One region of the Sporosarcina sp. So3-204 genome, then DNA from elsewhere that is predicted to be linked to it. Evidence: predicted binding sites of a transcription regulator. Region 1 holds the regulator's gene; the other holds the start of a gene.
The links. The regulator LexA, encoded in region 1, represses DNA repair genes until DNA is damaged. The targets are predictions, from matches to a motif close to CGAACATATGTTCG.

Region 1 (12,561 bases):
TACGAACATTACGATTCCAGCAATTATTTGCACTATAAATTGAACAAAATCCGTCCAAATATCAGCCCATAACCCTCCTACTGTAATGTAGATAAGTGAAATTATCCCCGAGGCTAAGATTCCGTAAATAATAGGCATACCCGTAAATACATTAAGTAAAAGCCCCATAGCCGCCCATTTAGCACCAACATCAAATAACTTTAGGAGTACGCCACTCCACGCTATTAATTGTTGGGTTTGAATATTATAACGTAGCTTTAAATATTCCGTAGGTGATTCAATATTTAATATCGTTCGTAGTTTGGACCAGCGAGGCGCCATTGTATATGCACCAAATGTAACCGCTACAAAAATCGGCAATGCCCACCAGACATATAATGTGAAACCATGTGTATAAGCAATCCCGGCATATGCTACGAACACTGCTCCACTATAACCCGAGACATGATGTGAAATTCCTGATAACCACCACGGTATGTTTCCACCTGCTACAAAAAAATCTTTTGAGTCTTTCACTTTATTAAATGATGCAAATCCAATAATAATCATCAACAAGAAAAAACCAATCACTACAGCCCAGTCTAATCCACTCATCTTACATCCCCCTTTTTTTAATTAGTAATAGTGTATGACTAAATACAAGGTAACATATATTAAACTATATGTATACACACTATTTAAAATACTTAAAATAGTAAAAATAAGGTTATTCGAAGCTTAGACACTAGATTTGGTACAGTATTATTGATACTAGAAAAATAGTTAAACATGTTCTGATTCTTTATTCTCGATAGTTTTATATGGGCCTTTAATTTGAAGGGGCCACTGAAAAACTCCACCTAAAATTGGAGGCTGATTAAAAAACTGTTATTTTCCGTTCCAGACATCCGCGTTCGACTCCTATCAATGAAACTTGCTAAAAGTTTAGATATTAAAATATAGAATGATCCACTTTTTATTAAATTGAAATAGAGACCATTTTTTTATTGTATAAGTTAAGTCGAATTACTAGGTGATAAACCAATGATTTCAAATCAAGAAACCTTAACACTCAACCCATGTATTATATGGGCTGAGTGTTAAGGTTTCTTTGTGGTGTATAATTCAGTAAACTCCAAATACCAAATGTAAATTTATTTGATATACATATTTATAAAACAGTCTACATTGCACTGAAAAAATTGATTAAGAGTAAAACAATTATTGCGAATTCCAGAAATATAAAATAAAGGTTATAATCAAAAATGTCAGAAAAACTGTCAATCAGGTTGATGAGTCGATGAAAGATAAATCCCTTTCGAGAGCTACTTCTTACGAATTGAACTGGAAATAGATTATTGCAGTAAAATTATTGATTTAGTTAAAAAGATCCCATATCGTATGAGTTCGCATGGTTCAAGAAAAAATAAATTTGCTAAAAGAAATGGTAGAAAACTTTATTGACCTAATACCTTAATAAAAACCATAAACCACACGAAGTTTGCGCGCAATTAAATTATATTTGAGTTAAATAAAGATATGCCATCAATTTGAAAAAGATTATTACACTTACAAGAGAATAAAAGATAAAGTCTACTTTTTGTATACCAAGACTCCAAGAAAGTAATGTAATTTTTTTTCAGTAGTCTGCTTTACAGTGATACGTGTATTCTTCTAATGCGCACTTTATGGACAACAAAAAGAGTCGCTTTTTCCATTTGAGTTTCCTCGAATAGAAAAAGCGACTCTTAAATTACCTTAAAAATCAGATGAAGGCTTACCCAACTAAGACCTGCTAAATGAAAGCTTTAGTTGAAAAATTCAAGCGAACGATTAAAAAACCCGTTAAATCAACGTTTCTCTTTACCTTTTACTTTAGGTTTTTCACTAACATTATTCATTTGTTTCATCATTTGGTTAATCTTCTTTTGTGAAGGTTTTTGTCCCATTTGCATCATCATCATTCTTAACATTTCTTCATTAATTGGCGGGTTGTCTTTCAAATACTTCATCATATATCGACGTGCAATGAAAAATCCGAGGGCCACACCAGCAAATAGCGCAACAACTATTAATACGATCCACCATACAGGTGTCATACGCCATACCTCCTTCACTTCAGTAATTCTAAATAACGTTCCATGAGATATTATACAACAGAGTGTAAGTGAATAGCAAACAACCTTTTACAAAACATGACACAACAAACCAAGATCTATGTATAAATAACAAAATAAAGAAACAATATACATGAAAGTTGTATTTTCATGTACAATGTTTCTCCTCTTTCAATATACTACTTCATTTCTAATTTTCTGATCTGAATATTTTATAGGTTTCAGCCATCCCCACTCGCCGTCTTGTTCCATCACTGCAAAAAAACGATTACCGACTTCAGACAAGGCTACGAAAAGATCCAGATCCAACATGCGGGATCCACGGCAATAAACGGTCATCGAATAAGGTGAAAGAGTGATAAGAATCGAGCCTTTAACAGGGTGCGTAAGCCTGAATTCCTCACCCTCACATTCGACTGTAGTAAATACTTTTCCTAAATTCATAATGATTGCTTCATTAATAGCTTGTCTTTCGATTATGTCACATAAGTATTGGACTTCACGTAAATCCTCAGTTCGATAACAATTTTCTTTTAATAAATCATAAAATAATTTCTCGCGGCCAATAACGAACGGTTCGTATGCTTTTTTCACTTTGTATATCCCGTAAGATCGCACAATCGCCACCCCCTCTAGATAATAGTTTACACGTTCTCTATTGAAAAGACTGTCACACTACGGAGTTTCCGACCACTACTTTTGTCGTAAACAGGCGATAACGACAAAAGGTTTGTTTATTCTAATTATAAAACACAACAAGGAAAATAAAAAGCTGTTCCTTCGCCGGTTAAATTCTGGCTCTTGGAACAGCTTTAATAATTCTAGTTAATTAAGAATTGATTTTACAATTTTTATGACGTTTTCTTCTGTAAAGCCATACTTTTCAATGACTGTACCACCTGGAGCACTTGCACCGAATGTATCAATCGCAAGAACCGCACCTTCATCTCCAACATATTTATGCCAACCAAGTGAAGCACCCATTTCAATTCCAACACGTTTCTTCACATTCTTTGGTAAAACACTATCTTTATATGACGCATCTTGTTTTTCGAATAAATCCCAAGACGGCATAGAAACGACAGAAACGTCGATGCCTTCGTCTTTTAAGAGTTGCTGCGCGCGGTAAGCAAGGCTCACTTCAGAACCAGTAGCAATTAATATTGCATCTGCTTGTTCTTTACCTGCTGGTGAAACAATATACGCACCTTTTTTAACGCCTTCCATTGCGAGTTCAGCTGTTTTAGGAAGTACAGTTAAGTTTTGACGCGACAAGACAAGTGTTGTCGGCGTGTTCGTAGATGATACAGCGATATTCCATGCTGCTGCAGTTTCATTCGCATCTGCAGGACGTATGACAGAAAGTCCTGGCATTGCACGTAGGGATGCAATCTGTTCGACAGGTTCATGTGTCGCACCATCTTCACCGACAGCTACACTATCGTGTGTGAAGACATACGTGACTGGTAATCCCATAATTGCAGATAGACGAATCGCAGGGCGAACATAATCACTAAATACGAAGAACGTCGCTCCAAATGTATGCACACCACCGTGAAGTGTCATACCATTTAGTGCAGTTCCCATTGCAAATTCACGAACCCCAAACCAAATATTGCGTCCTGAATAATCTGTCGGTAAGAAGTCGCCAGAACTTTTAATAGTCGTATTGTTTGAACAAGCCAAATCAGCACTACCTCCAAAAATTGACGGTAAAGATTTCGCTATTGCATTGATTGTTTCACTTGAAGCAGAACGAGTTGCAAGTGATGTACCGGCTTCATAAGTCGGTAAAGACTTTTCAAAATCAGCAGGTAACTTACGATCAATAGCATCTTTCAACTGCGTTGCTAACTCAGAATGTGAAGCTTTGTATTTCTCAAAAAGCTCATTCCACGCCTGTTCTTTTTGCACACCTAACGTTTCAGCTGCGTCATTGAATGCCTCATATACTTCATCAGGCACATAGAAATCTTCTTCAAATGTCCATTTGTAATAGTCTTTTGTTAACTTCATTTCATCCTCACCAAGTGGTGCCCCGTGAGCTCCAGATGTACCTGATTTGTTTGGAGAACCATAACCAATGACCGTTTTAACCTCAATCATAGTTGGTCCACCTGTATTATTTTTTGCAGTCGCGATTGCTTTTGAAACTGCATCTAAGTCATTACCATCTTCAACACGGATATAATTCCAGCCGTATGACTCAAAACGTTTTTTTATATTTTCTGAAAACGACATATTTAAATCGCCATCTAATGAAATATCATTGCTGTCATACAAAACAATAAGTTTGTTTAATTGTAAATGGCCAGCTAATGAAATAGCTTCAGCAGCTACACCTTCCATTAAATCGCCGTCACCACATAGCGCAAAGGTATGGTGATCTACGATGTCAAATTCCGGCTTATTATAAGTCGCAGCGAGATGTTCTTCAGCCATAGCCATACCCACAGCCATACCGATTCCTTGTCCAAGTGGACCAGTTGTAGCCTCGACACCGGCCGTATGACCATATTCAGGATGTCCAGGTGTTAAAGAACCCCATTGTCTAAAATTTTTAATTTCTTCCATTGGAAGGCCATACCCACCTAGATGAAGTAGGCTGTATAAAAGCATTGAACCATGTCCCGCTGACAAAACAAAACGGTCCCTGTTGAACCACTGCGGATTTGATGGGTTATGGTGCATATGCTTTGTCCAAAGTGTATATGCCATTGGCGCTGCTCCCATTGGTAATCCTGGGTGACCAGAGTTCGCTTTTTCGATTGCATCAATTGAAAGTGTACGTATTGTAGTGATTGCAAGTTGATCAATATTTTGGGTCATTTAAATGAACTTCCCTTCGCTTAACTATCTATTTTTATACACTTTCTAGTTTAGACAAATTTTGCTCGAATTACAATTAATTCGGGCAAACGAATGCCTAGTTTAATGGATTTTGTTTTTGTGCACGCTTTACCTTTTCAGGCGTTACATCTGTGCCATCAGGATCAATCACTGTTACATTTTCAATCGTTTCACGCATTGATGATCGAAATGCGACAAGGTATTCCTGGCGTAATTTTGTTTGTTCTTTTGCTTCTTCAATAGAAAGGCCAGTCGATTTCGATCTTTTAGATAGTTCATTTATTCTTTCAAGTTTTTCTTTAGATAACATTTTCTCTCCACCTATCCATATATATATACTTAAAACGTATACAAAAAAAGCAGGAAGCGCAACGATTTAGCTTTCCTGCTCTAATTCATATTCTTTATATCTACGGTGGATGGTAGCTTTACTGACGTCATGGCCAAGTCCCTTTAACACACTCGTAATCTCATCATATGTAAGTCCTTTTTCTCTTAGGGATACAATTTCACTAATAGGCACTTCTATTCGTTCCCGACCTTCTGCACTCCCTATATTCCTCAAATTTTGATGGGGTTTATAACCGTCTCTTACTGCCCGTTTCATACCCCGTTTAATCTTGGCATTATGAAGTTTCCTTTGATATTCCTCAACAATTGCAAGTATCTCAAGAAGCATCGTGTCCATTTCATTTAAAGGTATTTCACCGTTATCTGCATGAGAATAAATCTCTGTTGCAGTTTTTGAAAGTAAGTGCAAAACAGCCATTCTTGCATTCCCACGACCAAGTCTTGTTTCATCTTGAATTAAGACAGCATCAATATTTTCATCACGTACAAACTCCAATAAATCAAGAAGCCCATCCCTTTCGATGTCGAAACCACTATGCTTATCGCTAAATACCTCTATATTATTGAAACCTAGATTAGTAGCCAAATGTTTAAGTTCTTCCTCTTGTCGCATTAAAGACATTTCCTGCGTTTGTTTTTCAGTACTCACTCTGCAATATATTACGCTTCTTTTCACATCGTTCATTGCCCTTCACTAGCAATCTCAGTTCGATTAATACTGCTGCTATTCACTTTTGTACCTTTAGGTAGAAGTAACTCCTCACCAATTCTAATATTTGCTGAAGCCAAATCGTTAATTTTAATCGTTTCCGCAATCCATTTATCAGTCGGAATTTGTTTTTCATATTGATTTGAGAAAGACCAAAGCGTGTCCCCTTCAGAAACAATTACTTTTTCATAATCTATATCACTCTTTATCTTATATGTTCCAATAAACGTTAAAAGTACGCACAACATAATAACAGAAAGTATATAAAAATTATTTTTAATTAATTGCAATTTAATTCCCCCTTGACCAATTTAGAATGCATGTTCGGAATGCATGTTCTTATAATAAGATATTTCGAGTTTAATGTCAACGACTTAATTAGAACTAATGTTTGTTTTTTTAGTTTACCGCTGATATACTTAACATAATAAATAAAACGTATATTGAGTAGAATCTTTTACTCTTGGCGTAAAAAAACTATTTTAAGAGGTGAAGCAGATGTCAAAAATTTCAAAAAGGCAAGAAGACATTTTAGAATTTATTAAAGCAGAAGTTAAGAAAAAAGGATACCCACCTTCCGTGAGAGAAATCGGTACAGCAGTCGGTTTAGCTTCCAGCTCCACTGTCCATGGCCATTTAGCTAGATTGGAAAGTAAAGGCTACATAAGAAGAGACCCTACGAAACCTCGTGCAATTGAAATCCTTGATCCAAATGGACTTGATGCATTTATTCCTGGCGTTATTAATGTTCCACTCATCGGAAAAGTTACTGCAGGTCTACCTATTACAGCAATTGAGAATATTGAAGAATATTTCCCACTACCTGAATCATTCGGTTCACCTGAAGATAATCTTTTTGTCCTTGAAATTGTTGGAAACAGTATGATTGAAGCAGGAATTCTTAATGGTGACCATGTCGTTGTGAAACAACAAAATACAGCACAAAATGGTGAAATCGTCGTTGCAATGACAGATGAAGATGAAGCTACTGTTAAACGATTCTTTAAAGAAAAAGATTATTATCGTTTACAACCAGAAAATGCAACAATGGATCCAATTATTGTTGATAGCGTGTCCATTCTTGGCAAAGTAGTCGGCGTTTATCGTTTGATTCATTAAATTATATGCAAAAGGAGCTACTCTCATTCGTTAGAAGAGTAGCTCCTTTTTATATTTTACATTAATTTTTTACTGACAAGCTTTTCCACTGATGCCATAACTGCCGCTTTAACATGTTCGTATGTTAATCCGCCTTGTATATACGCAGTATAGGGCGCTCTAATTGGACCATCAGCTGTAAGTTCTATGCTGGAACCTTGGATGAAAGTTCCAGCTGCCATAATTACATCATCGGTATAACCTGGCATATACGCAGGCTCAGGTGCATAGTGGGCGTTAATTGGAGAATTTTCTTGTATAGTCTGACAGAAAGCAATCATTTGCTCAGCATTTGAAAAAGATACCGATTGGATTAAGTCCGTTCGTTTCTCAGAATAATGAGGAGTCGTGTTTAAATCATAACTATCAAGCAATGCTGCCGTAAACAGAGCACCTTTTACCGCCTGACTAACAACATGTGGCGCGAGAAAAAAACCTTGATACATTTCTAACAATGTATCTAGCGACGCACCAGCTTCTGCACCAATCCCCGGAGACGTCATTCGATACCCGCATTGTTCGACGAGGTCTTTCCGTCCTGCGATATAACCACCTGTTCTCACAAGTCCGCCGCCTGGATTTTTAATTAAAGAACCCGCCATTAAATCAGCACCAACTTCTGTCGGTTCCTTCTCTTCAACAAATTCCCCGTAGCAATTATCAACAAAGACCATGAGCTCAGGATTAATCGCCTTCACTCTTTGTATCATTTCACTAATTTCATCTACCATAAAGGATCGGCGCTCAGAATAGCCTTTCGAGCGTTGTATACCAATCATTTTCGTTCTCTCATGAATATTCTTTTCAACTTCCTCAAAATCAACCGAACCATCCTTATTCAAATCAATATGTTTATACGTGATGCCGTAATCAAGAAGAGAACCAGTATCTTTACCATTACCCGTGACAATAGAATCTAACGTGTCATATGGCTTTCCAGTAATATATAATAATTCGTCTCCCGGACGAAGAATGCCGAACAAACTTATCGAAATTGCATGTGTTCCAGAGATGATTTGATTACGTACTAAACAACTTTCCGCTCCGAACGTATCGGCATAGACGCGTTCTAAAACATCACGCCCTTCATCATCATATCCATACCCAGTCGATCCAGATAAATGGAAATCACTCACTTTGTTATTTTTGAATGCAGCAAGCACTTTCTTTTGATTATAAAATGCTATTTTACTAACAGCTTTGAAATAAGGAATAAGCTTTTCTTCAATACCTTCAGTTCTCTCAAGCAATACATCTTCTTTATTTACTAACATAATCTAACATTCCTCTTTCTCTTCATATTCACCTTACTATTTTATCAGTATGTAGCTAAAATATTGTATAAGATTTCTTATTTATTGTGTCGATTTCATATATACTTATTTTCACCAAATATCTGAATAATAAAAAAGCAATCTACATTGTTCTTTGATTTTAATGAAGTCTCAGTTGTTTGGAGCGGAAGGCGGCGACTCCTACGGGATTAGCGTGCCAGGTGAGACCCTGGACAGAGCGAAGCGAAGGAAGCGGCTCACCGCACGCCCCGTGGAAAGCGTCCGCCTGTAGCGGAAATTAACAGTGTTAATTCCAATTCAAATTAACTTTGATCTGACATTAATACTCCTTGTTATGAAATTGACTCATTACTAAAAAATAAAAACAGAACAGGAAAATTCACCCTGTTCTGAATTATAATTACTTATTCCCCTAAGTCCATTGAAACCGACTTAGAAGGTACATAAGTCGAGATCGCATGCTTATAAATAAGTTGCTGTTTTCCATCAGTTTCAAGAAGCACAGTATAATTATCATACGATTTAATTAGACCCTTCAATTGAAAACCATTCATTAAAAACACAGTTACAATGATATTATCTTTACGTAATGAGTTCAAAAAAACATCTTGCATTTTCCCCTGCTTCATAAATAATTCCTCCTGTTGTCTTAACGTATTTCTTCGCTCGTATTAACTGTTATTCGACTTGAATTACCTGAATCCTTCATTATTAACAAAACTTTATCTAGAATGTTATTTATCCCATTATCAGTATCGAACCAATTGATGTCAAATTTATTTTTGAAGTACGTCATTTGCCGTTTTGCATAGTTACGCGTATTCTTTTTAATTAACTCAATTGTAAGCTCTAAAGAAATTGAACCTTCTATATATTGTTGAAGTTCTCTATAACCTATCGCTTGAACTGATTGCACATTTCGAACATTGTTCTTCCATAACAGTTCAACCTCGTCTAAAAAGCCATTAGCCATCATGTTATCAACACGCTGATTAATACGAGTATATAAGATTTCCCTGTCTGATTCCAGACCAATTAAGAGATGGTTATATAATGGTCTATGGCCAATTCCTTCTTCATGATCTTCTTTTGTTTTCCCCGTCACTTCAATAATTTCAAGTGCACGGACAATACGCCGATGATTATTTGGATGAATCTTTTCAGCACCTATAGGATCCGCTTTGACAAGCTTTTCATATAAAATGTCAGCACCTTTTTCCTCTAGTTCAAGCTCGAGCCGGGCTCTAACCGCCAAATCTGACGCTTGTTCAGTAAACCGAAAGTCATATAAAACGGACTGCACATAGAGCCCCGTCCCACCGGCGATAATCGGTATTTTACCCCGTTCTTGAATGCTTTTTATACATTTACGTACTTCAGTCTGGTATTCAGCAACTGAAAATAATTCATGTGGCTCCTTAATATCAAATAGGTGATGGGGTACCCCGCACATTTCTTCTGGCGTAATTTTAGCTGTTCCAATATTAAGCCCTTTGTATACTTGCATTGCATCACCATTAATCACTTCACCGTCAATCTTTTTGGCTAGCGCGACACTTAATGCAGTCTTTCCTGATGCAGTCGGACCAACAATGGCAATTACTTCTGGATACGAACTCATTTCTTTTCAATCCAATCTGTAATTGATTCAAATACATGTAGTCGATTCTTTTCATTAAGCATCTCATGCCTTCCGCCTTCAAACAGCATGATAGTAACATCTTCTATTCCAGCACCATCAAATTGCCCAGCAACACTCATGACACCTTTTCCGTAGTCACCAACCGGGTCTTCGCTACCAGAAAACAGATAAATTGGTAAGTCTTTAGGAACTTTATTTATTTCTGTTTTCGAATTTATTTTCCCTAGACCTTCGAATAAATCCGCAAAAAATTGTGTTGAAGGAACAAAGCCACAAGTGGGATCATTTATATACTCTTCCACAATGTCAGTATCTGTTGTTAACCAATCTAAAGATGTATTTGGATTGTCTATCATTTTATTAAAACCACCGAAGACGAGTTTATTTAAAAGATAGTCAGGTTTATCGGTTCCTCTTATTTTACCTGAAATATTAGCTAATGCTTGAGCTGCATATCGGGTTATACCAGGATCTCCACCCGTTCCTGAAAATATTGCCAAATCTACTTCCTTACCGAATAACTGAATGTATCTCCGGCCAATAAACGACCCCATACTATGTCCGAATAGGATAAATCGAGTTAAAGGATTTTCTTCGCGCATTGTAGTTATGATTTCATAAGCGTCTTGTACAACTCTTTCAAAACCATTTTCTACTGCAAAATAACCTAGTTTCCCGTTCAATTCAGCAGTTTTTCCGTGCCCTCGATGGTCATGTCCTGAAACAATATATCCGCTATTAACGAGATAGGCAACAAACTCATCATACCGTTTAATATGCTCGGACATTCCGTGCATTAGATGTATATGGCCTACCGGTTCTACATCAGGAAGGCATTTAAAAGCATAGACAGAAAATCCATCACTCATTTTAAGTGTCATTTCATTCAATCGCATGCACCTTCACTTTCGCATCACTTATATGTCTATCTAGTTCTTCAGCATATATATTTTTTTCAAGCTCACTATATGATAAAAGTTGCGTCATATAACTTAACACGGCTTGTTTATACTCTTCAACCACGTCAATTGAAAAATATAGTTTTCCAGTTCGACGTATAAAAAAATCTGAAGGTGTCATAACCATTTCATGATGGATTGAATAAAGAATTTCAGCCCTCATGGAAAGTGGTAAACTTCCCTCTTCATTCTTAATTAAATGCGCAAAAGTAAATAGCGTATCTACATTTTTACCATAAAAAGAGGCCAGTCGTTTACTCTCTTCTTTCGTCAGTCCATAAAGCATACCCTCATTTGATTTACTGTTAACAAATGACTTAAACTCTTCGACATCCTTAAAGTCTCCTCCAGATAATGTCATATGCTCTGTAACACAAGGTCCAATTGACTTGTTATTACTATTTTTCAAAATTAAGTTGACAATGTTTTCAGCCATTTTACGATATCCTGTCAATTTACCGCCTGCAATCGTAATTAGACCGCTATCTGCTACCCATATTTCATCTTTTCGCGAAATTTCAGAAGGATCTTTGCCTTCTTCGTTAATGAGTGGACGAATGCCTGCCCAAGTCGATTCAATATGCCTTCTTCTAACATTTGTTTTCGGAAACATATGATCAATCGTTTCAAGTAAGTATTTAATATCTTCTTCAGTTGCAGTTGGATTTATTCGGTCACCAATATAGTTCGTGTCCGTTGTACCAATATACGCTTTTTGTCCTCGTGGAATAGCGAATATCATCCGACCATCCAATGCATCAAAATAAATCGCCTGTCTGAGCGGGAAGACCGAACGATCAATTACAATATGAACACCTTTAGTTAACGTTAAACTCTTAAGATTAGAGATTTCATCTTTTTCACGAACATCATCAACCCAAGGTCCCGTTGCATTTATTATCGTTTCAGCATGCATATTTAATAACTCTCCAGTTAACATATCCGTTACGCCAACACCGATGATTTTCCCTTGATCATATATAAAGTTTTCAGCTTTCATATAATTAAGGCATAAAGCGCCTTTTTCAACAGCTTTTTTCATTGTTTCAATTGTTAATCGAGCGTCATCAGTGCGGTATTCAACGTATAAGCCTGCTCCTAAAAGACCCTCTTTTTTTAATAACGGCTCTATCTCAAGTGCTTCTTCAGCGCTTAACATTTCACGTCTTTCTTTTTTATCCACACCTGCAAGGAAATCATAAGCAAACAAACCGATTGAAGTAGAATACTTGCCGTAAGTTCCACCTTTATGAATTGGTAGAAGCATACGTTCAGGTTCAGTAACATGCATCGCATTTTTATAGACAATTTCACGTTCGTGTCCTGTTTCAGCAACAATTTTCACTTCAAGTTGTTTTAAATAGCGCAAGCCGCCGTGAACAAGTTTTGTCGAGCGACTTGAAGTGCCGGCTGCAAAGTCTTGCATATCGACAAGTGCTACTGACAAACCTCTTGTAACAGCATCTAAAGCAATGCCGGCACCCGTAATTCCTCCTCCAAT
Region 2 (12,561 bases), 440 kb from region 1:
CTTTATCTATTTCAGTATTAAACATTAGCGTACCATGGCTGAACATCCTACCTTGAATCGAAAACTGTGCATTTCCAGACACTTTCCGTCCATCGATTAGAATATCATTTCTACCAAGAAGTTCCGCTTTGACACCCATCTTCGCAAGTGCTTCAACGACAGGTTCAGTAAATTTCTTGAAGTTTCTAAAGGAGTCACCATCATCTTTTGTAATAAAACTGAAATTCAAGTTCCCTAGATCATGATAAACCGCACCGCCACCTGACAAGCGACGTATAACATGAATCCCGTTTTCATCAACAAAATCTGTATCTATTTCTTCAATTGTATTTTGGTTCTTCCCAATTATAATTGAAGGCTCATTGATATAGAACAGTAAGTATGAATCCTTATCTATGTCCATCGTACGTAGTAAGTATTCTTCAATTGCTAAATTAATCCTAGGATCTGTAATCCCTTTATTATCTATAAAATGCATCTAATTCGCTTCCCCTCATTAATTTAGTTCATCACTTATTTTATCTGAAAAATCAACAAATGTGTTGACATTTGATTCGCTGTTGTAATACACTACTAGTATCACCTACAGTACTAGTACAAGGAAGGAGATGAAGACGAATGATTGGAAACGTAATCGAATTCTTTAAAAACCTACCCGCTAAAATGTGCGCGACTTGTGGTAATGAAATTGATGAACAACATGAGTGTTACAGCAATAAATGTGATAATTGTAACGGACTTTAAGACAACTAAAATCGGAAGGAGATGAAGACAAATGATTGGAAACGTAATCGATTTTTTTAAAAACCTACCTGCTAAGATCTGTACGACTTGCGGCAACGAAATTAATGAACAACATGAGTGTTACAGCAATAAATGTGATAATTGTAACGGACTTTAAGACAACTAAAATTAAAAGGAGTTGAAGATAATGATTGGAAACGTAATCGAGTTTTTTAAAAGCTTACCACCTAAATTATGCATCACATGTGGCAATAAAATCGCTGAACAACATGAGTGTTATAGCAACAAATGTGATAAATGCAACATACTTTAATCTAAGGAAGATAAATAGAGGAGATGAAAATAGATGATTGTTAATATAATCGAATTTTTCAAAAACCTACCTTCGAAAATGTGCACGACTTGCGGTGGTGAAATCGATGAACAACATGAGTGTTATGGCAATAAATGCGATACGTGCAACATGCTCTAATTATAAATAGCAGCTATCTGGAATAACGAAATCCAGTAGCTGCCTTTTTTATTTCTCCAATATATCTGGACGATCTGTATGGATACCATTCGTACCTATCCCCATTAGTTCACTCGCCGCTATCGCATCATTTACAGTGTAACCATAAACCGCCAATCCCTCTTCATGCATTTTCTTAATAAATTCCTTATTTAGTGCTTCGTAACTCACGCCCACGCCTGCCGCATATGAAGTTAATTCTTTCATTTTCTTATCAGTTATCGTTGCCTTTTCATCATCTTTAAATGAAATTAATTGTAGTAAGGGTACCTTTTCATTTAATTTATGTACTTTTTTCAACGCTTTCTTATTGAATGAATGAATAACAACTTTCGGATACCCATTTTCAGCAACACCAATTAGTTCATACTCTTCCAACAAAGTAACTAACTCTTTTTCAATGCCTGGATAATTTTTCGGGTCTTTTAATTCAATAATAAAATGCATTTTCCCGCTAAATTGATCTAGTACTTCTTTCAAAGTTGGTATTTCATATTCTTCGGCAGGTCCTTTTACAGCCTTTTTCGCACCTTCATCATGTCGGAATGTTGCGGACAGCTCTTTTAGTTCAGAAAGTGTTAATTCCTCAATTTTACCATCAGCATCCGTTGTATTTTTCACATCTTTATCATGCATGACAATAAGTTGTTGATCTTTCGTTAACTGGACATCCAATTCTATGTAATCCGCCTTTAACTCTTCGGCTAATTCAAATGAAGCCAATGTGTTCTCAGGTTCATAAGCTGACGCCCCACGATGTGCAATAATCAGAAATTCGTTCTCAGGCATCGGCCCGAAATCTTTCCCACATCCTGTTAATAGGACTGCTGCAATGAGTATTCCAACCAAATTCTTTTTCATACGTTTCCCTCTTTCACCATTTCTTATCTTTGTGTATACCCCTTAAACACAAAAAAAACACCTTGCTAAGCCGACAATTTACGGCTTAAACAAAGTGTTTTTTAACTTATTTTAAAATAATTCATCTAATACTTCTCTGACAGCGGCTTTCCCCTGATTTATACAATCTGGTAATCCCACGCCTTCATAAGAAGCACCCGCCAACTTAACATGTGGAAACTTATTTTTAATTTCAGCACGTGCTTCGGCAATACGTTGCTTATGACCGACCCGATACTGCGGACGATCCTCTTTCCAACGTGTTACGACTGTGAAATCCGGTTTACCTTTTAACTCCAATATTTCCCCGAGATCAGCGAGAACAATCTTTTCGATTTCATCATCTGGCAAATCGACAATTGCATCCTCGCCTACACGACCGACGAAAGAGCGAAGCAACACTTTCCCTTTCGGCGTTGTCGTTGGCCATTTCCGATGCGTCCAAGTACTAGCTGTAATCGAATAATTACTACTTCTAGCAACAAGAAAGCCAGTCCCTTCCCTGTCTTGCACAAGTGACTCTTCTGGGAAAGCCAAAGCAATTGTCGCAACAGATGTCGTTGGAATTTTCCTTAGCTCTCGCAATAAACCATGCGGTTCAAACAAACGTCCGGCCATTTCATGACCCGTTGTCAAAATGATAGCGTCAGCCTCTAGTTGCTGTCCATCATTCAAGCCAAGGATAGTCTTATCGCCCTCTGTTTCAATCGACACAACGCGTACGCCCTTGATAACGGAACCAGGCTCTAACTGCTGCTCAATTGCTTCAACAATCGTTTCAAGGCCATTGCGGAACGTTTGAAAAGCGCCCTCTTTTTTTTCAACTTGGCCATCTTTTTGAATGACTTGTTTCGGCGTCGTCTTTTTCATTCCAAGAATGAGACTACGATGCTTTTTTTCTACCTCATAAAATTGTGGAAACGTCGATTCCAAACTCATCTGATCAATATCCCCCGCGTAAACACCCGAAAGAAGAGGCTCAATTAAGTTTTCAACGATTTCGCTTCCAAATCTACGACGAAAAAAAATACCAAGTGACTGATCACCTTCAATACCTGAACGTGGGAGAATGAAATCTCCAGCCGCACGTATTTTACCTACTAATGAAAAGAGACCTGTTTTCAAAAATGGTGTAATTTCTGTAGGTATGCCCATAATTGAACCACCTGGAATAGGATGTAGCACTCTATTTACAAGTACATACGCCTGTCCAGTAGCATTCTTTACGAGTTCATTTTCAATACCAAGGTCTTTTGCTAAAATGCCAACACTCTTTTTTCTTGTTAGAAATGAATCAGGGCCACGCTCGATAATAAAGCCATCACGTCTTACTGTTTGAATTTTTCCACCGAGACGATTTGATGCTTCTACCAATACAACATCTAATGGTAGCCCTTTTTCTCGTGCTTCTTTTTGCATATAAAACGCAGCTGATAATCCCGTAATCCCACCGCCAACAATCACGACTTTCTTACGTTGTTCATCCATATTCATCAGTTTTCCTTTAGCTTTTCAAATACTGCATCTACCATCGCATTTATAAATAGTGGATCTGTATTCGGCATCGCAGGTCTGTAATAAGACGCGCCTATTTCATCACACACAACTTTACATTCATAATCATTGTCATAGAGCACTTCTAAATGATCAGAAACAAATCCGACTGGTGTGTAAACGAATGTTGTATAGCCCTTTTCTTTGTGTAAATTACGCGTTAAATCCTGTACATCCGGACCAAGCCATGGATCAGGCGTCTGTCCTTCGCTTTGCCAGCCTATTTCATACTTTTCTATGCCGGCTTCTGCCGCTACTAAGTCCGCTGTTTCCTTGAGCTGATCAGGATATGGATCGCCATTTGCAATAATCTTTTCAGGCAGTGAGTGTGCTGAAACAATGAGACAAGCATTTGCACGTTCTTCATCACTCATATTGTCATAAGTACCCTTCACTTTATCAGCCCAGTACGTAATAAATTTCGGCTGTTTGTACCAACTTTCAACCGACGTTATTTTAATACCATGCTTCTCTGCTTCTTCTGCTGCACGCGCGTTATAAGACTTCACTGAAAACGTAGAGAAATGTGGTGCTAAAACAATCGATACTACTTCAGTAATACCATCATTATGCATTTCCTCAACAGCATCTTCTATAAATGGCGTAATATGTTTTAAACCAATATAGGCTTTGAATTCAATTGTTTCCTGTACTTCATTCATACGATTACAAAACGCATTTGCTTGGTCTTCCGTTATTGTCGCAAGCGGAGAAATACCACCAATTGCTGCATAACGATTTTGAAGGTCTTCTAATTGTTCAGGTGCTGGTGGACGTCCACGGCGAATATGTGTGTAATAGGATTCAATATCTTCTTCTTTATTCGGCGTACCGTACGCCATAACTAATAAACCCATTTTTTTCTTAGACATATTGTCACCTCTTTTTTAATTATGAAGCTTATGCTTTACGTAATTCTCTACTGTAATCATGAACAAGTTCAGTTAACTTTTTAAGTGTTGCCGGTTTTACGTCTGGGAATACACCGTGCCCAAGGTTGAATATATGGTTACCATGTTCAACACCTTGCTCAAGAATTACCTTCACGCGTTCTTCAATGATTGGCCAATCTGCTAAAAGAAATGCAGGATCTAAATTTCCTTGTACAGGCTTTGTAAGACCTCGCTGTCCCGCCTCTTGAATCGGCAAACGCCAATCTAGTCCAACGACATCTACCGGTAGGTCATGCCATTCATTCGCAAGATGACTCGCACCTACGCCAAAAGTAATAAGAGGTACGTTTAACTTACGTAATTCTGTAAAAATATGTGTCATTGTTGGTTTAATAAAAATTCTATAATCAGCTACATTTAAAGCGCCGACCCATGAATCAAAAATTTGAATTGCCTTTGCACCAGCATTGACTTGTGCAGTTACATAAGTAATTGTCATTTCAGCAAGCTTGTCCATTAATGCGAACCAAGCTTCGGATTCTGACACCATAAATGATTTTGTTAGGTTATAACTTTTAGAAGGACCGCCTTCAATCATATAGCTCGCTAAAGTAAACGGTGCGCCCGCGAAACCAATTAACGGTACATTCAATTGTTCTTTTGTTAAAATCTTAATCGTCTCAAGAACGAATGGAATATCATCTTCTGGGGAAATTTCTCCGAGATTATGTACGTCTTGTACAGTACGGATTGGATTGCTAATAACTGGCCCAACACCAGCTTTGATTTTCACATCGATACCTATTGCAGGTAGTGGTGTTACAATATCTTTATATAAAATAGCAGCGTCAACATTGTATTGATCGACAGGGAGTTTCGTTACATATGCGCATAATTCAGGTTGATGTGTAATTTGTTCGAGTGAATACTTTTCTTTAATTTTCATGTATTCAGGCTGCGAACGACCTGCTTGTCTCATATACCATGCTGGTGTGTATTCAATTTTTTCACCGCGGGCCGCTCGTAATAAAATATCGTTAAACTTAGTCATAAACGCCATTCCCACTTTCGTTTTATATTTAAATAAATATTTGTTTATCCGTTATAATAGTAGACGTTTCACCATGCATTGTATAGATGAACGCTTCATTTGTCATATAATTGTGCCACACGCGTGCCACAGTTTCGTCAAGGTTTGTTTTAAAGTGGGAAATGAGGGAAAATATAAAGTGAGAAAAGGAGTGATTGAAAAATGAATATCTATTTAACTTCAGGAACAATATATTTTATGGATATTGTTAAAAATCGTTATCCAAATGAAATGATGGTTGTTATGCAAGGTGCTGGAAATTCTGTTTTATTACACGAGACAGAAGGCAAAACCGTTTTTCAAACGCCGCGTAGTTATGAGGTCATTAGTTCCTCTGGTGATTTAGAAGACAAAGGATTCTTCGTTTTTAATAATATATCTGTGACGGATGAAGGACGTCCTGTTTTTGAACATCGCTTCCAAAACCGTGCAGGTGCAATTGAAAACGAACCAGGATTTGTCGCATTTCGTCTTCTTCGCCCACTTGATTCAGATACGTATATCGTTATGACACAGTGGACAAAGTCGATGTTTTTTGATGCTTGGAAAAATTCAGCTGCCTATTCAGAAGCACACGAGAAAAGAGATAGCCGTGTTGGTACGGATAAAACTTCCCATATCTTTTCAAGCGCACCTTATGTAACAACATTCCATGTAAAAGAAGAAAATAACGATAAGTAATCTTGAAAAGTTATCGAATCAATAATTCTTGGAGCGTTGCTTGAACGTATTTTCATTGTTATAATTAACTTTATTGATTTTTTATTTTGAAAAGGGGTAATTATATGAAAGAAAAATTATTCGAGAAACTTACAAATTCTTACGAAGATATGGTCGTTATGCGTCGCTACCTTCATATGAATCCAGAGTTATCTTTCCAAGAAGAAAAAACAGCAAAATATATACTCGACTTTTACGCTGACCTTGGCGTTGAAGTTCGCTCAAATGTTGGTGGTAATGGTGTCGTTGCACGCGTAAAAGGCGGAAGACCTGGTAAAACTGTTGCACTCCGCGCTGATTTCGATGCACTACCTATTCAAGATGAAAAAGATGTACCTTACAAATCTACTGTCGCTGGTGTTATGCATGCTTGTGGACATGATGGCCATACAGCTACGCTTCTTCAACTTGCTAAAGCCATCCATGAAATGCATGAAGATCTTGCAGGTGAATATGTATTTATTCATCAACACGCGGAAGAGTTTGCACCTGGTGGAGCGAAACCTATGATCGAGGACGGCTGTCTAGACGGAGTCGATGTTATTTTTGGGACGCATTTATGGTCATTAACTGATTTTGGAACGGTTGAATACTTGGCTGGCCCTGTAATGGCGGCTGCTGATAGATTCGATATTCTCGTAAGAGGTGCGGGTGGACACGGGGCTGCACCACATCAAACCAAAGATGCCGTTGCTATCGGCGCACAGCTTGTTGTGAATCTTCAACAGCTTGTCTCACGCCGCGTCAATCCAATTGATTCAGCGGTCTTATCAGTTGGTTCATTCGTTGCAGAAAATGCGTTTAATATTATTGCAGATACAGCGAAACTTGGCGGTACAGTGCGTACGTTTAATCCCGAAATTCGAGATTTAATGGAACGCGAGATGCAGCGAGTTATTGATGGAACAGCACTTGCAAATGACTGTGTCATTGACTTTGATTATGTTCGCGGCTATCCTGCGGTCGTCAATCATGCAGCTGAAACTGAGTTCTTTAAAACAGTTGCTGAAACCGTATTAGACAAAGAATTAGTCGTTGAATCAACGCCACAAATGGGCGGAGAAGACTTTGCTTATTATCTTGAAAAAGTACCTGGTACATTCTTCTTTACTGGTGCAAGGCCTGCAAATGCATTTCCACATCATCATCCTAAATTCGACTTTGATGAAAATGCAATGCTTGTCGCAGCAAAACTTCTCGGTGCAGCAGCGATTGATTATCAAAACTAATTTTTTCCATTAGACCCTTCAAAGTGAAGGGTCTTTTTTTTATTATAAAAACTGGTTCTTTATCAAATGACGTTAGTGAAGTGTTTTCAGTCGACTGTGACTGGATAAAATAAGTTGAAATAAATGGTCCTTAATCACCGTAGATTTCAATCCTATCGCCATTACGCTTCTAAAGCAGGATCATACTGCATTAGCGTGTGGTGATTTTTAATTTATTTTAACAGGTTTTGGCTCAATTAATTTCAACTTAAAATGAATGAGAATCCGCTTGTTTTCTATTTATATTGAACGTATATAGCCTACACTTTTAGCTAATTGGCGTGCAGAGCGGCGATTTCGGCGGGAGTTTTGGACGAATGAAAGTTCAATTTGTCCGGAGTACAGGTGAGACCCCGCAGGCGCGCGGTTTTCGCGACGAGGAGGAGGGAAAGATTGAACTGCATCTTTCCGCACTTATCCGCGCGCCGCTCGGAACGGAAATTAGCGGGGGGTAGGATTCTTTGGGTCAATATCTTCAAAAAATGACGTTAGTGAATTTCCATCCTCTTCACCTGTTTTACAGAGAAGGGGGTTTTCTTTACCAACGTCATTTATTGTACAACCAAAAAACTGAATACCTAATTTTAAAAATAGTTAATATTAACTATTTTCTATTTACATTATTCAAATGTTCTTATATAATGAATATTACAAATATAATGAAAGTAGTGATTTTATTGAATCCAAAAAGTCAAAACGCTGCGTATATTATTTCTTTCGACACATTCGTACTACAACCGGTTCTGAAAGAAAATAAGATGATGACGAGAATCATCGAAAAGAACCGAGTGCTATCTCTCCCTAGAAAGCCATTTCATATCGTAAACAAGTCCTGTACCTATTATGGAAACTCTTTTAAGACAGCTACAAACAGTTCCAAGTATATTCTTCATAAACGACATAAACTGCCCTTTATCATAGCAAATGATGGTGGTATACCACTTATTTTTCTACCTACAATGTCTGCTACATCGGAGCAGAATATATGGATTGCTTTACATGCGATTGAAAACTTTAAAGGTAATAATATGGGATGTACAATCTATTTAACGAATGGTTATTCCATAGATGTCAACATTTCCTTATCAACAATACAACGGCAATATTCATTAGCTCATTTGTTGAGAATAAACTTCCTAAAAAAACAACAGCAATTAATAGGTTCAACAAATTTTATTAATAACTAATTACGTGTCGTTGAAAAGTATACCGTTAGTAGTTCCTCTGTTCTATTTCGCAAACGAACATTTAAATACCGGCGATGATCTTCATAGCCACCATAAATAAATGCATACTCAGTAAAGGTGTCATCCGTTTTCCCACGAATAACTTTCATATTATTACGTTGCAAATAAATAGTTGTTTCTTTCAATTCTTTTTGCACCGATTGCACCACCTCATCTACGATTTGTACATAAGGTCTTTTTAACTTGAAGGAGCCATTTTCAAATACCTTTCGATCACGTTCCAAAACAATCAGTATCATCGGTAAATAAATCTTATTCTCAAAGTAAGGCAATGCCTCTTTTGGTATTAACGGCAATTTTTCTCATCCGCCTTCCCGAACACTAGTTCTTACTTTATTATATGTTTAATTACCGAAAATATCAACCGATATGGAAATAAATAAAACCTTCTAGCGATAAAATGCTAGAAGGTTTTATAAATTATTCTGGATTCCCTATATAGCTCAGTGACGCCACTTTCCACACATCTTCTTCTTTCACAAACACAGTCACTTGACGTCCAGAAGAAATTGTTTCTTCCCCAGAAGCGAGTAATTTTGATGTCGTTGTTACTTCAGAAAACACTTGTGCTTCTGTTGCAGAATACTTTGTAATCGTTACATTAGATACTTCTTTTACGACAGTATATTCACTGAAAATTTTCTCCATAAATGCTTGCTCTTCTTCAATATCAAAACTTTTTTCAGATAAGGTTGCCAGATAAGCATCCATGTCTTGGTCGTTGGAAGTTTCAACATACCGATTAAGCGCTTTGACAAGTTGATCCTTTTCCTTAGCGGGCACACCCGAAGCTTCTTCGATTGTACCACCGTCTACGGTAAAGCCGATTCCTTTATCCTCAACACCGTGGTCTATCGCGCCGTATTCATTTGTAGCTTCTCCGTCATTTGTGGAGCCACTTTCCCCTGTTTCTTTATCACTACTACAAGCACCAAGCACAAGCATAGCACTTAAAGTAATCGCAATTGGCAACTTCTTCATGTCTTACCTCCTGAATAATTAAGAGAGCCAATCCAAACGGAAGGCCCTCTTTTCTTTATTAATCAACTACTTATTTAACTTCGACCCAGCCATTTTTTATTGCAGAGACAACTGCTTGTGTTCGGTCATTAACAGCCATTTTCTGCAGGATGCTGGATACATGGTTTTTCACAGTTTTTTCAGAAATAAATAGCGTTTCTCCGATTGTCCGGTTACTTTGTCCATCTGTTAATAGCTGAAGCACTTCACATTCGCGCTTAGTTAGTAAATGATATGGACGACGAATATCGTTTTGTTGGAAAGCACCTTTATGTTCCCGTTCGCTTAATCTACGGAATTCTGTAACTAAATTACGTGTTACTTTCGGATGAAGGTAAGAACCACCCTCTGCAACTACTTTTATTGCCTGTATAATTGACTCGGCATCCATCTCTTTTAACATATAACCAAGTGCACCTGTTTTTAATGCATGTGTCACATAAGATTCATCATCGTGAATCGACAAAATAATTACTTTCGCTTCTGGATGCTCTTTAAGTAGCAATTCAGTTGCATCGACACCGTTCATACGTGGCATATTGATGTCCATCAGAATAACATCTGGCTTATTTTCTTCATAAAGTGATACGACCTCACTACCATCATCGCCTTCTGCAACTACTTCAAAAGAGTTCTCAAAATCAAGAATTCGTTTTACACCTTCACGGAATAATTGGTGATCATCTACTATTACTATTTTTATCATTGTCATTTTTCTTCCTCCTAAAGGAATTAGCCTTTAATTGTACCGCTTTCAAATGGAATACGGAACAAAATAGTCGTTCCGTTACCCGGAGCTGAATTTATTTTCATTGTACCTTTTAGTAAAACTATTCTTTCACGCATCCCGATAAGACCAAATGATTTATCTCTCACTTCATTCTTATCGAACCCTTTTCCATTATCTTTAATCACTATATTTATTATATCGTTAAGCCACTCAATCTTCACCCAAATGTCCTTGGGTTCACCATGTTTTATTGCATTGGACACAGATTCCTGTACAAGTCGAAACACCGCTACTTCGATATTAGTATGAAAGCGTTGTTCTTGTCCACTATTTTGAAAGTGAATATATATTTCTTTTTCAAAATCTGTAATTTTTGATAAGTACTTTTTCAATGTAGGAATTAAGCCTAGGTCATCTAAAGCCATTGGACGCAAATCGTAAATAATTCGTCTCACTTCTAAAAGCGCATCTTTAACTGTCACTTTTAGATCAGCTAACTCAACCATAGCATGTTCTGCACCTTTTTCAGTATACGTTTTTTCAATTAATTCAGATCTGATCAACACATTCGCAAGCATTTGTGCAGGTCCATCATGAATATCACGGGAGAGTCTTTTACGTTCTTCTTCTTGTGCTTCAATAATTCGGATTGCGAAATCTTGCTTATGCTTTGCCGTTTCAAGCGCTTCACCAATATTTTTCAAGTCTGATGTTAAATAATTGCTAACAGTCGCCACTTGATTAACAAGTTGATCTGCTCGCTCAATCGTATCTAGAAGTTCAACAAGACGTCTATCTAGTTCATCCCTACGTTGGCGCAGCTGTTTTTCTTCCATTCGATTGATTGACAGTTTCACCAATAACTTATTAGCTACTTCATATGTTTCCCTTACTTGATTTTCAGAATAATTTCCAAAGTTTTTAGAAACATCAGCTAGACGTTTACGTGAATAGCCGGTTAACTTCTCAATAGCGTCACCTTCGGTAATTAACCTCAAGATCTCAGCTTTTATGATTTCCAACTCACTCTTCATCTTATCAAAGCTTTTGCGACTTTGTTCACTGATAATGAAGATATCATTCTTTGATTGATCCATCGTGCGTATAATAGTATGAAAAATCGTATCCAAGGCTTTTATGTCAACTTCACTGTTAACCAATTTCTTCCCTCCAGCCCAAAACTTAAAATTTCTTTATTATGTAGAATGTAAGTGGTATGACATATTCAATTACACACTTACTTCATTATATCATTAGACAGCCCGATTCGTGTTAAGATTGTATTACAAAGTAGTGGAGGTGTTACTATGAGAATTGATTATCGCACCGTGAAAGACTACGGAGAGAGTGAATTCGTTATTCAAAAGTCACGATTTATTACGTACATTAAACGAGTAGAAACCGAACTAGAAGCGCTTGACTTCATTAATGAAATAAAAAAATTACATCATACAGCAAATCATAATTGTTCTGCATATATGATTGGAGAACATGATAATATTCAAAAAGCAAATGATGATGGTGAGCCATCCGGAACCGCTGGGGTCCCTATGCTTGAAGTGTTAAAGCGACAAGAATTGAAAGACACAGCTGTCGTCGTAACACGCTACTTCGGTGGCATTAAGCTTGGCAGCGGCGGACTCATTCGTGCATACGGGCGCGCTACTTCAGAAGGAATTTCCGCAACTGGAGTTGTTATAAGGAAATGCCATTTTCTGATGAAAGTATCTGTTGATTATACATGGCTTGGCAAAGTTGAGAATGAAGTTAGACAGTCTGTTTACCCACTCAAAGAAATTACATACGCTGAAGATGTCGAGCTATATTTATATATACCCATTTCACAGGATCTTAATTTTAAAGAATGGATGATTGATATGACTA

Region 2: AC3RV6_RS03110 (YhjD family protein) is a predicted target of LexA. The motif match lies at 9,243-9,256, and genes of this name have one in related genera.

What each region holds. Positions count from the first base shown of each region.
Region 1 covers NZ_CM176485.1:1,103,197-1,115,757, reverse strand. The annotation lists gene AC3RV6_RS05340 (sodium:solute symporter family protein) at 1-594, opposite strand, end outside; gene AC3RV6_RS05335 (YneF family protein) at 1,830-2,078, opposite strand; gene sirA (sporulation inhibitor of replication protein SirA) at 2,268-2,714, opposite strand; gene tkt (transketolase) at 2,922-4,925, opposite strand; gene AC3RV6_RS05320 (DUF896 domain-containing protein) at 5,023-5,256, opposite strand; gene AC3RV6_RS05315 (YneB family resolvase-like protein) at 5,323-5,982, opposite strand; gene yneA (cell division suppressor protein YneA) at 5,979-6,296, opposite strand; gene lexA (transcriptional repressor LexA) at 6,505-7,125, shown strand; gene AC3RV6_RS05300 (methionine gamma-lyase family protein) at 7,182-8,438, opposite strand; gene hfq (RNA chaperone Hfq) at 8,864-9,088, opposite strand; gene miaA (tRNA (adenosine(37)-N6)-dimethylallyltransferase MiaA) at 9,109-10,080, opposite strand; gene AC3RV6_RS05285 (alpha/beta fold hydrolase) at 10,077-10,982, opposite strand; gene AC3RV6_RS05280 (glycerol-3-phosphate dehydrogenase/oxidase) at 10,984-12,561, opposite strand, start outside.
Region 2 covers NZ_CM176485.1:658,809-671,369, reverse strand. The annotation lists gene lplA (lipoate--protein ligase) at 1-478, opposite strand, end outside; gene yhfH (protein YhfH) at 619-744, shown strand; gene yhfH (protein YhfH) at 776-901, shown strand; gene yhfH (protein YhfH) at 932-1,057, shown strand; gene yhfH (protein YhfH) at 1,091-1,216, shown strand; gene AC3RV6_RS03145 (glycerophosphodiester phosphodiesterase) at 1,265-2,116, opposite strand; gene hemY (protoporphyrinogen oxidase) at 2,228-3,643, opposite strand; gene hemH (ferrochelatase) at 3,649-4,581, opposite strand; gene hemE (uroporphyrinogen decarboxylase) at 4,610-5,653, opposite strand; gene AC3RV6_RS03125 (antibiotic biosynthesis monooxygenase family protein) at 5,855-6,373, shown strand; gene AC3RV6_RS03120 (amidohydrolase) at 6,478-7,641, shown strand; gene AC3RV6_RS03115 (competence protein ComK) at 8,358-8,867, shown strand; gene AC3RV6_RS03110 (YhjD family protein) at 8,864-9,223, opposite strand; gene AC3RV6_RS03105 (nuclear transport factor 2 family protein) at 9,348-9,908, opposite strand; gene AC3RV6_RS03100 (response regulator transcription factor) at 9,979-10,653, opposite strand; gene AC3RV6_RS03095 (sensor histidine kinase) at 10,680-11,837, opposite strand; gene AC3RV6_RS03090 (YigZ family protein) at 11,985-12,561, shown strand, end outside.